DNA from 3 places in the Streptomyces sp. NPDC127108 genome. Region 2 is predicted to be linked to each of the others. Evidence: riboswitches for the same ligand, from Rfam matches in the RefSeq annotation. Region 2 holds a riboswitch; each other region holds the start of a gene.
The links. Region 2 has a riboswitch for cobalamin ahead of ACFVHO_RS29465 (ribonucleoside-diphosphate reductase subunit alpha). Riboswitches for the same ligand answer to the same signal wherever they lie in the genome.

Region 1 (3,268 bases), on a different contig from region 2:
GCCCTCACCGGCGCGCCACGGCGGCTTCACCCCGGAGGTCGGCGGCTTCACCGGGTCCGGGTCGGAGGGGTCGGTGGGCGGCTTCGTCGGGTCGACGGGCGGCTTGGTCTGGTCGGGGCGCTTGGTGGTGAGCGCGGCCAGGCTGGTGCGCGCGCCCGCGAACGCGGCGGCCCAGGTCGGGAAGATGGCCGGGTCGGTGGCGCCCTCGTCGGAGCCGAAGCCGCCGGACTTCGTCTGCTGCCGCGACAGCCAGGACACGGCGGCGTCCGCGCGGACCGTGTCGCCGAGGAGCCGCATCGCCTGGGCGGACCTGGCGGTGGCGGTCACGTCTCCGGTGGTCACGCCGGGGTAGGCGGCGACGGCACCGGTGGGGAGCTGGGCGCCGCGCAGGTTCTTGCGGGCCTTCGCCACGGTGTCGGTGTGGCCGCCCGCCTGCTGGAGCGCGATGGTCGCGTAGGGCGTGGTGGCGGGGTCGCTGTAGGAGCAGGTGTCGCCGTCCCGCAGCAGCGTCGGGCTGAAGCCGCCGTCCTTGCACTGGTGGGCGGCGACGCGTGCGACGGCGTCGGCGGGGACCTTCCGGCCCGCGCGGTGCAGCGCGAGCACGGCGAGGGCCTGGGTCTCCACGTCGCCCACACCGGGGAAGTCGCCCTTGGCGACGCAGTCGGCGGTACCGCCCGCGGTGCACACGCTCCTGCCGAGGTCACCGGCCAGGTTGTGGCCGCCGAAGGAGTGCGGGTCGCCCTCGGTGCTCTCGGCGAGCAGCGCCAGCAGGGACGCGCCCATCGGGCTCGGGGCCTTGCCCGTGCCCTGCGGGTAGGCGAACTCCTCGGTGCGCGCGGCGAGGTAGGACTTCATCCGGTCGAGGGTGGTACTGCGGCCCTTGGTGGCCGCGAGGGCGAGGGCGGTGTGCGCCGTCTGGTAGAGGTTGGCGTTCTCGGCACCCTCGTCGCGGACGTGGTCGCCCCCGGTGAGCCGGCCCCTGAGCCAGGCGTCCGCGGCCTTCAGGTCGACCTTGCCTGGCTTGACGTCGGGCGGGTTGTCGCCCGGGTCGGTCTGGCCGCCCGCGCGCACCTGGGCGGGGGTGAACGTGGGGCCGCCGCTGGTGCCGTCGGGGTCGGTGGCGCCGAACACCCAGGCCTCGACGGAGCCGTTTTTCGGATTCTGGCTCATGGCGCCGAGCGGGCTGTACGTCCAGTAGTCCTGGCCGGGCGGGGCGATCCAGTACGACCAGTAGGCGGTGGCGGGCGGGGTGAGCTTGCACTTCTCCTGGCCCGGCGTCGGGTACTGCTTGCCGGAGTTGAACTTCTTGTGCCCGAGGCGGCAGATGAAGGCGGGCCCGTCGTGCTCGGTGCCCTCGGTGCTGAATCCGGCCTCGTGCAGCAGGTCGTAGCCGGTCGTCGGAGTGGCGTCGCAGCCGCGCACCACACCGCCGCCCCAGTCGGCGAAGTCCACCGCGACGACCGCGCCCTTGGTGCGCGTGCAGGAGCTCATCGGATCGGCCGCGGCGGGAGTGGCCGGGCCGAGCAGCAGGACACCGCCGCCCAGCGCTGTCGCGGCCGCGCACAGCAGCGCGAGACCTCTCGTGCGTATGCTCCGGACCCGTCCGGTTCCCTGCCCCACCACTGCCCCCTGGGCGTCTGCCGCGGCGGAGTCCGCGTGGTGGCAGGTCCGGGGCCGGGGCCCGCGTGGAGAAACCGTCCGAACCACGCCGTAGTCCGCGACGGCGTCAATCGCTTGCCCTCAGTCCAGGTAATCCGGCTCGCCCGCCGGGCACTTGAGGCGCTCGGCGAACCTACGGTTGCGGGTCAGCGCCGGACTTCGACCGGCTTCCCCTGATGACTGAGCTTGGAATCGGCCGAATTAGAGCACAGTTGCGAATGTGATGGCAAGGGTGTGCGGGTTCTGTGAGGTTCGAGTACCGTCCTGTGCTGCCGATCGGGGGAATCTGGTGGGAACCCAGAGCTGACGCGCAGCGGTGTGGACCGGCAGGGAGCCGGGCCGAGCCCGAATGCCCGAACGGCCAGCGTCAATGGACGTCGACCCCACGCGCTCGGGCGACGGCCGCGTGTCGTCCGGCTCGGGTCCACGCACAGGGGACCGGCCGCGGGGGACGTGAGGCCGCCGCCCCCTCATCCCGGGAGCCCCCGACATGACCTCGACCCGTGCCGCCCGCCGCACCCTCCTCGCCGTGCCCACCGCCCTCGGCGCGGTGGGCGCCCTCGTCCTGACCGCGCTCCCCGCGGCCGCCACCGCCACGCCCGGCCAGATAGCCACGTCCAAGACGAACGGCGTGAGCTATCTCAGATCCCTGCAGGGCGCCGACGGTTCGTACGCGGGCGCGGGCCTGTCCAACGAGTGGGCGTTCTCGGCCTTCGCCTCGGCGGGCACGGCGGCCGCCGACGTCAGCCCCGGCGGCGACACCTCCAAGAACGCCCGCACCGTGTACCGCGCGCACCTCGCGGCGGCGGGCTGGCCGGGCACCTCGCCGGTCGTCACCGACTACGAACGCGGCATCATCAACGCCTACTCGGCGGGCATCGACCCGGCCCGCGTCTCGGCGAGCCGCAACCTGATCGCGGACACCTACGCGCACTGGCAGAACTCCGCGCCGGGCTACTGGGGTTCGCCGTCCAACTTCAACGGCACGGTCTTCGCGCTGATCTCGCTGGGCGGCGCCAAGACCCAGTCCGGGGCCAAGCGCGTGCCGCAGGCGCTGCTCGACCGGTCCGTCGCCACGGTCCGCGCCAACCAGCACAACGACGGCGGCTGGAACTTCGGCAAGGCCGAGGGCGACCCCGACGCGCTCGCCACGCCCGGCGACATCGACATGACCGGCGCCGCGATGGCCTCCCTGTGCGTGTCCGGGGTGCCCTCGACCGACCCCGCCATCACCAAGGCCAGGGCCTTCCTGAAGTCGAAGCTCATCAACAACTCCGGTGCGTTCGCCGCCATGTTCGGCGCCAACACCGACTCCAACGGCTGGGCCGTGTCGGGCCTGAACGCCTGCGGCATCAACCCGCAGACCGGCGACTTCCTCACGCCCGCGGGCAAGACCCCGGTGGACTTCCTCATCGCCCAGCAGTTCAAGCCGGGCGGCGGCTTCAAGTACCTGCCGACCGACACCACGCCGTCCGCGTACGCCTCCATCGACGGCCTTCGGGCCGTGGCCGGGGGCGGTTTCATGGCGGCCCCGCCGACCCCGACGACGACGGGCGCGTCCCGTTGGGCCGCCACCGCCGACTTCACGCCGGGCACCGCGACCAGCCTC
Region 2 (3,268 bases):
GTTCGGGACGCGGCGGCCTTCGCCGTGCCGCCTCCGGCCCCGAACCGGCGTACGAAAGAATGGGCCCATGCCGCGCCCTCGCCTCCTGCTCCCCGCCGCCCTGCTGCTGCTCGCGCCCCTGGCCCTCACCGGCTGCGGCTCCGAGCACCCGGGCTCCGCCGCCGGATCGACGCCCTCCCGCGCCGAGCTGGAGGACCGCGCCCGCGCCGCCCAGACCCGGACGGCGCACGTGTACGTGACCGAGGCCGACGGGTTCACACTGGCGGAGCAGTCCGTGGGCGTCCTCGGGGACGACGGCTTCCAGGCGGTGTACGTGGCGAAGGAGGGGGGCGCACAGATCAAGGTCGGCGTGGAGCGGGGCACCGTCGACGACAAGTCCTGCCGAGGCCTCTACCCGCCCGCGAAGCGCTGCGAGAAGGACGGCAAGGGCTGGTACCGCACGCCGGGCCCCGGCTCGTCCGGCAGCACCGACGCGTCCGGCTCCTGGCACGAGTACGCCCGCTCCGAGCACGGCCTGCGCATCCAGCTCTCCGCCGACCCCGGCCTCGTGGACCGCGACACCCTGCGCGCCGCCGCCGAGAAGGCCCATCGCGCGGACGCGGCCGAGCTGGACGCCGTACTGCCGAAGAAGACCTCCCCCGCCGCGCCGGTGGAGCGCGGCGACATCCCACGCGACGGCGACGGCGCACCCCAGGACCCGCCGGGCGCGGGCGGCTGAACGGCGCCGCAGTGACGGCCGAGCGGGGCCTGGGCGGCCTCTGAGCGGGGCCTCGGCCACCTCCGAGCGGGCCCCGGGCGGCAACCGGACGCGCCCTTGGAATGCCACGCCCCGCCCCCGAGTTGAGGTTCAGGGCGCCCCGTCCCGCGACAACGCCGCTACCCTCCGACACAACATCTAGGGGTGGCACCGAAAGCCAGCACAAGATGTATGCTCGTCCTCGCTGTCGCCGCAGGGGAATCCGGTGCAAGTCCGGAACTGTCCCGCAACGGTGTACTGGTACGCATTTGTGCGCTCGCGCCCGCAACATGCGCCGGTGAGTCCGACGACCTGCCGACAGCGCACCTGGACCGTCCGGTCCCGGTGCCAGAGACGTCCGGGCCTCGCGGAATGGGTTGGTGGACGCGGAGTCGCCCCTGCGCGGGCGCGTCCGTGCCGTCCCGCCCCCTCGAAGGCCCAGAGCCGAGCGAGGGAGAGCACCACGTGACCATCGCGCCCGCCGAACCCGCGTCAGCGCAGGCCCAGAAGTCGGCGCAGGCCGGCAAGCAGGCCGAGGCCGAGCAGGCCGCGCAGACCACCGACGGACCGGGGACCGCCCTGCTGCGCGTCCTGACCGACCTCACCGCCGACCTCCCCGACGCCGACCCCGGCCGGGTCGCCGCCGCCGCGCTGCGCGGCCGCTCGGCCAAGGCCGACGAGGTGGAGCTGCGGGAGCTGGCGACCGAGGCGGCCGCCGGGCTCATCTCCGAGGACCCCGCGTACTCCCAGCTCGCGGCCCGGCTCCTGACCATCGGTATCCGCGAGGAAGCCGCCTCGCAGGGCGTCACGTCGTTCTCCCAGTCCGTCGCCGTCGGCCACCGCGAGGGCCTGATCGCGGACCGCACCGCCGAGTTCACCACCCTGCACGCGGAAGCCCTCGACGGCCTCGTGGACGCCGCGCTCGCCGACGGCGCCGACCGCCGCTTCGGCTACTTCGGCCTGCGCACCCTGCACAGCCGCTACCTGCTCCGGCACCCGATCACCCGCAAGGTCGTCGAGACCCCGCAGCACTTCATGCTGCGCGTGGCCGCCGGTCTCGCCGAGGACGCCTCCGAGCGCGCCCTGGACGAGGTCGCCGCGCTCTACCGCCTGATGAGCCGTCTGGACTACCTGCCGTCCTCGCCGACGCTCTTCAACTCCGGCACCCGGCACCCGCAGATGTCGTCCTGCTACCTCCTCGACTCGCCGCTCGACGAGCTGGACTCCATCTACGACCGCTACCACCAGGTCGCGCGGCTCTCCAAGCACGCCGGCGGCATCGGGCTCTCGTACTCCCGCATCCGCTCGCGCGGCTCCCTGATCCGCGGCACCAACGGGCACTCCAACGGCATCGTGCCGTTCCTGAAGACGCTCGACGCCTCCGTCGCCGCCGTGAACCAGGGCGGCCGCCGCAAGGGCGCCGCCGCGGTCTACCTGGAGACCTGGCACTCCGACATCGAGGAGTTCCTGGAGCTGCGGGACAACACCGGCGAGGACGCCCGGCGCACCCACAACCTGAACCTGGCGCACTGGATCCCCGACGAGTTCATGCGCCGCGTGGCCGCCGACCAGGCGTGGTCGCTGTTCTCCCCCGCCGACGTGCCCGAGCTCGTCGACCTGTGGGGCGAGGAGTTCGACGCCGCGTACAAGAAGGCGGAGGCGGCCGGTCTCGCGCAGAAGACCATCCCCGCCCGTGAGCTGTACGGCCGCATGATGCGCACCCTCGCGCAGACCGGCAACGGCTGGATGACCTTCAAGGACACCGCCAACCGCACCGCCAACCAGACCGCCGAGCCGGGCCACACCGTCCACTCCTCCAACCTCTGCACGGAGATCCTGGAGGTCACGGACGACGGTGAGACGGCCGTGTGCAACCTGGGTTCGGTGAACCTGGGCGCGTTCGTCGACACGGCGAGCGGCGACATCGACTGGGAGCGGCTCGACGCCACCGTGCGCACGGCCGTCACCTTCCTCGACCGCGTCGTGGACATCAACTTCTACCCGACCGAGCAGGCCGGGCGCTCCAACGCCAAGTGGCGGCCCGTGGGCCTGGGCGCGATGGGCCTCCAGGACGTCTTCTTCCAGCTGAAGCTGCCGTTCGACTCGCCCGAGGCGCGCGCCCTCTCCACCCGGATCGCCGAGCGCATCATGCTCGCTTCGTACGAGGCGTCCGCCGACCTCGCCGAGAGGAACGGCCCGCTCCCCGCCTGGGAGAAGACCCGCACCGCGCGCGGCGTCCTGCACCCCGACCACTACGACGTCGAGCTGACCTGGCCCGACCGGTGGGCGGCGCTGCGGGAACGTATCGGCGAGACGGGCATGCGCAACTCGCTCCTTCTCGCCATCGCGCCGACCGCCACCATCGCGTCCATCGCGGGCGTGTACGAGTGCATCGAGCCGCAGGTCTCCAACCTCTTCAAGCGCGAGACCCTGTCCGGTGAGTTCCTCCAGGTCAACTCCTACCTGGTGCAGGAGCTGAAGCGGCTCGGCGTGTGGGACGCGCAGACCCGGGAGGCGCTGCGCGAGTCCAAC
Region 3 (3,268 bases), on a different contig from region 2:
AGCGATCGACGAACATCTCGCCGGGCGCGGCACCCCAGTGCTCCTCGACGGACGCGCGGAGCTCGGCGGGAAGCGTGGCGTACCAGCGGCGGTAGTCGGCCGCCGGGATCCGGACCGGGTTCCGGGCCAGCTGCTCCTCGGTGAGCCACTCCTGGTCGTGGCCGCCCGCCTCGATCAGGGCGCGGATCAGTTCGTCGCCGTCACCGGACACGAGGCCGGGCACCTCCTCGGTGCCGAAGTCGTAGCCCTCGCCCTGGAGTCGGCGCAGCAGCGCCACGGCGCTGGCGGGGGTGTCGAGGCCGACCGCGTTGCCGATCCGGGAGTGCTTCGTCGGATACGCGGACAGGACCAGCGCGATCCGCTTGTCGGCGGCCGGGATGTGGCGCAGCCGCGCGTGCCGTACGGCGACGCCCGCCACGCGCGCCGCGCGCTCGTCGTCGGCGACGTAGGCGGGAAGTCCGTCCTCGTCGATCTCCTTGAACGAGAACGGCACGGTGATCAGACGGCCGTCGAACTCGGGGACCGCGATCTGGCTGGCGGCGTCCAGCGGGGAGACGCCCTCGTCGTTGCCTTCCCAGTCGGTGCGCGAGCTGGTGAGGCAGAGGGCCTGGAGGATGGGTACGTCGAGGCCGCTGAGGGCTCCGGCGTCCCAGGACTCGTCGTCGCCGCCCGCCGAGGCCTCGGCGGGCCGCGTGCCGCCTGCCGCGAGGACCGTGGTCACGATGGCGTCGGCGGCGCCCAGCGCGTCGACGAGTTCGGGTTCGGGGGTGCGCAGCGAGGCGACGTACAGCGGCAGCGGGCGGGCGCCCGCGTCCTCGATCGCGCGGCACAGGGACTCGATGAACGCGGTGTTGCCGCTCATGTGGTGGGCGCGGTAGTAGAGCACCGCGACGGTCGGTCCCTCGACCTGACGGCCGGTACGCTCCAGCGGTCCCCAGGACGGTGCGGGAGCGGGCGGTTCGAAGCCGTGGCCGGTGAGCAGGACGGTGTCGGAGAGGAACCTGGCCAGTTGCTCCAGGTTGCCGGGGCCGCCGTGCGCCAGATAGGCGTGGGCCTCGGCGGCGATGCCGATGGGGACGGTCGACGCTGCCATCAGCTGGGCGTCGGGGGCCTGTTCGCCGGTGAGGACGACGACGGGGCGCCCGGTCGCGAGGACTTGGTCGAGGCCGTCCTGCCAGGCGCGCACACCGCCGAGGAGACGCACGACGACCAGGTCGGCGCCGTCGAGGAGTTGCGGAAGGTCCTGCAGCGGAAGCCGGGAGGGGTTCGCGTAGCGGTAGGCGACCGGCCCGCTTGCGGCACGGGCGCTGAGCAGGTCGGTGTCGGACGTCGACAGGAGCACGATCATGCGGCGTCGGGCCTTCCTCGGGGTGTCCACGCCCCGGGTGGTGTCGCAGTGGGTCTCCCCTGCTCGAACGAGGCCGAGGGTGCGGGGAAGGGAGTTCCTGACTCGCCCTGCCGGTACGACCGGGCTCACAGTGGCGGGACCGCGCCGGAATCACACCGGGCTTCCTCCCCTTGTCGCCGTCTTTGGCGACCACGGGCCGTACGGCCCGTCGGTAGGCATAGTAAGGGGCACCTGGCTGCCAGGGGCCTACGGACCTGTGGTGACGGGTCGCTATGCTCGCCGCCATGCTCCCATCGGCCATCCCGCCCCCAGTCCCGGGGGACGCGTCTGCCCGGGACCGCGGTGATGCCTGCCCCGGAACGCTGCGGCTGCACCGGGCGGACGACGGGGCACTGGCACGTGTCCGGGTACCCGGCGGTGTGCTCACCGTGGCGCAGGCGGACGCCCTCCAGGAGGCGGCCGGGCGGCTGGGGGACGGTGAGCTGCATCTCACTTCGCGCGGCAACGTCCAGCTCCGCGGCCTTGGTCCGGACTGCGGGGGCGAACTGGCCCGGCTCCTTGGCGATTCCGGGCTGTTGCCCTCGGCACGTCACGAGCGGGCCCGGAACATCGTGGCCTCCCCTCTGTCCGGGCTCGACGGCCGGGGGGAGAGGGACATCCGTGGCTGGCTGCTCGCCCTGGACCGACTGCTGTGCGACAGCGACGCGGCCGCCGGGCTGTCCGGCCGGTTCCTGTTCGCGCTCGACGACGGCCGCGGCGACGTGGACGCGCTCGGCGCCGACGTGACCCTGCTGGCACGCGGCGACGATCACGCGCTCCTGCGGATCGGTGCCGCAAAGGGCGCGGTTCTGATCCCTGGCGCGCAAGCGCCACAAGCCGCCCTGAGCGCCGCCGAGACCTTCCTGGAGGAGGCAGCCGACTCGGGCGCCTGGCGGGTGGCGGACCTGCCCGGCGACGCCGACTCCCTCCTCGGCACGGTCGTCGGACGCCTGCGGCAGGCCGGGCTCGACACCACCGTGACCGCGGGCCCGGCCCGCCCACAGGGCTCGGGCGCTCCCGCCCTCGGCGTGGTGTCCGGCCCGCCGGACGAGGCCGCGCTGTCCGTCGGGCTGCCCTTGGGACGCGTCAGCACGGCACAGTGGCAGACCCTGACGGCCACCGCTCGCCACCAGGGAAGCGGCGAGCTGCGGCTGACCCCGTGGCGCGGGGTCGTCGTCCCCGGAGTCGGGCAACGGCAGGCCGCGGACCTCCTGGACGCGCTGTGCGCCGTCGGCCTGATCGGCGGCCCCTACTCGCCCTGGACCGGCGTGGGAGCCTGTATCGGCCGGCCCGGCTGTGGGCGGTCGCTGGCCGATGTGCGGGCCGAGGCGACGGCCGCGTTGGGTGCCGTGGGGGCGCTGCCCGTGTACTGGTCCGGGTGCGAGCGCCGGTGCGGGCACCCCCGCGGTGAGTGGGTCGACGTGGTCGCCACTCCCGACGGGCACCGGATCTCCCTCACGCGGGACGGGGAACGCCACGGCCCGGTGGACGTCCCGGGTGGCTCCCGCGCACTGGCCGCCGCGGTGGCCACGGCCCGCCGCTGACACCGTATGAACGACATCGCGACACCTGACTGTTCCATGCCCTATCAAGAGAGCGAACGCACCGTGCACGAGTACGAGAAGGACGGACCGGCGATCTACCGCCAGTCCTTCGCCACGATCCGCGCGGAGGCGGACCTGGCGGACCTGCCCGCCGACGTGAGTCAGGTCGCGGTCCGGATGATCCACGCCTGCGGCATGGTCGACCTCGTACGCGACCTCGCTTTCACGCCGGACGTGGTGGCCCGTGCCCGCGAGGCACTGCGCGCGGGCGCACCCATCCTGTGCGACGTGGCCATGGTCGCCAGCGGCGTCACCCGCAAGCGGCTGCCCGCGGACA

Region 1: it holds a riboswitch for cobalamin, as region 2 does, so the genes downstream of both, ACFVHO_RS26425 (prenyltransferase/squalene oxidase repeat-containing protein) here and ACFVHO_RS29465 (ribonucleoside-diphosphate reductase subunit alpha) in region 2, are expected to answer to the same signal.
Region 3: it holds a riboswitch for cobalamin, as region 2 does, so the genes downstream of both, cobN (cobaltochelatase subunit CobN) here and ACFVHO_RS29465 (ribonucleoside-diphosphate reductase subunit alpha) in region 2, are expected to answer to the same signal.

The regions. Positions count from the first base shown of each region.
Region 1 is NZ_JBHXTE010000033.1:109,484-112,751, forward strand. Features, by position in the region: gene ACFVHO_RS26425 (prenyltransferase/squalene oxidase repeat-containing protein) at 1-1,620, opposite strand, end outside; cobalamin riboswitch at 1,726-1,874, opposite strand; cobalamin riboswitch at 1,939-2,014, shown strand; gene ACFVHO_RS26430 (hypothetical protein) at 2,150-3,268, shown strand, end outside.
Region 2 is NZ_JBHXTE010000040.1:21,383-24,650, reverse strand. Features, by position in the region: gene ACFVHO_RS29470 (hypothetical protein) at 68-718, shown strand; cobalamin riboswitch at 912-1,071, shown strand; gene ACFVHO_RS29465 (ribonucleoside-diphosphate reductase subunit alpha) at 1,202-3,268, shown strand, end outside.
Region 3 is NZ_JBHXTE010000015.1:38,416-41,683, forward strand. Features, by position in the region: gene cobN (cobaltochelatase subunit CobN) at 1-1,348, opposite strand, end outside; cobalamin riboswitch at 1,416-1,557, opposite strand; gene ACFVHO_RS14700 (precorrin-3B synthase) at 1,621-2,931, shown strand; gene ACFVHO_RS14705 (precorrin-8X methylmutase) at 2,995-3,268, shown strand, end outside.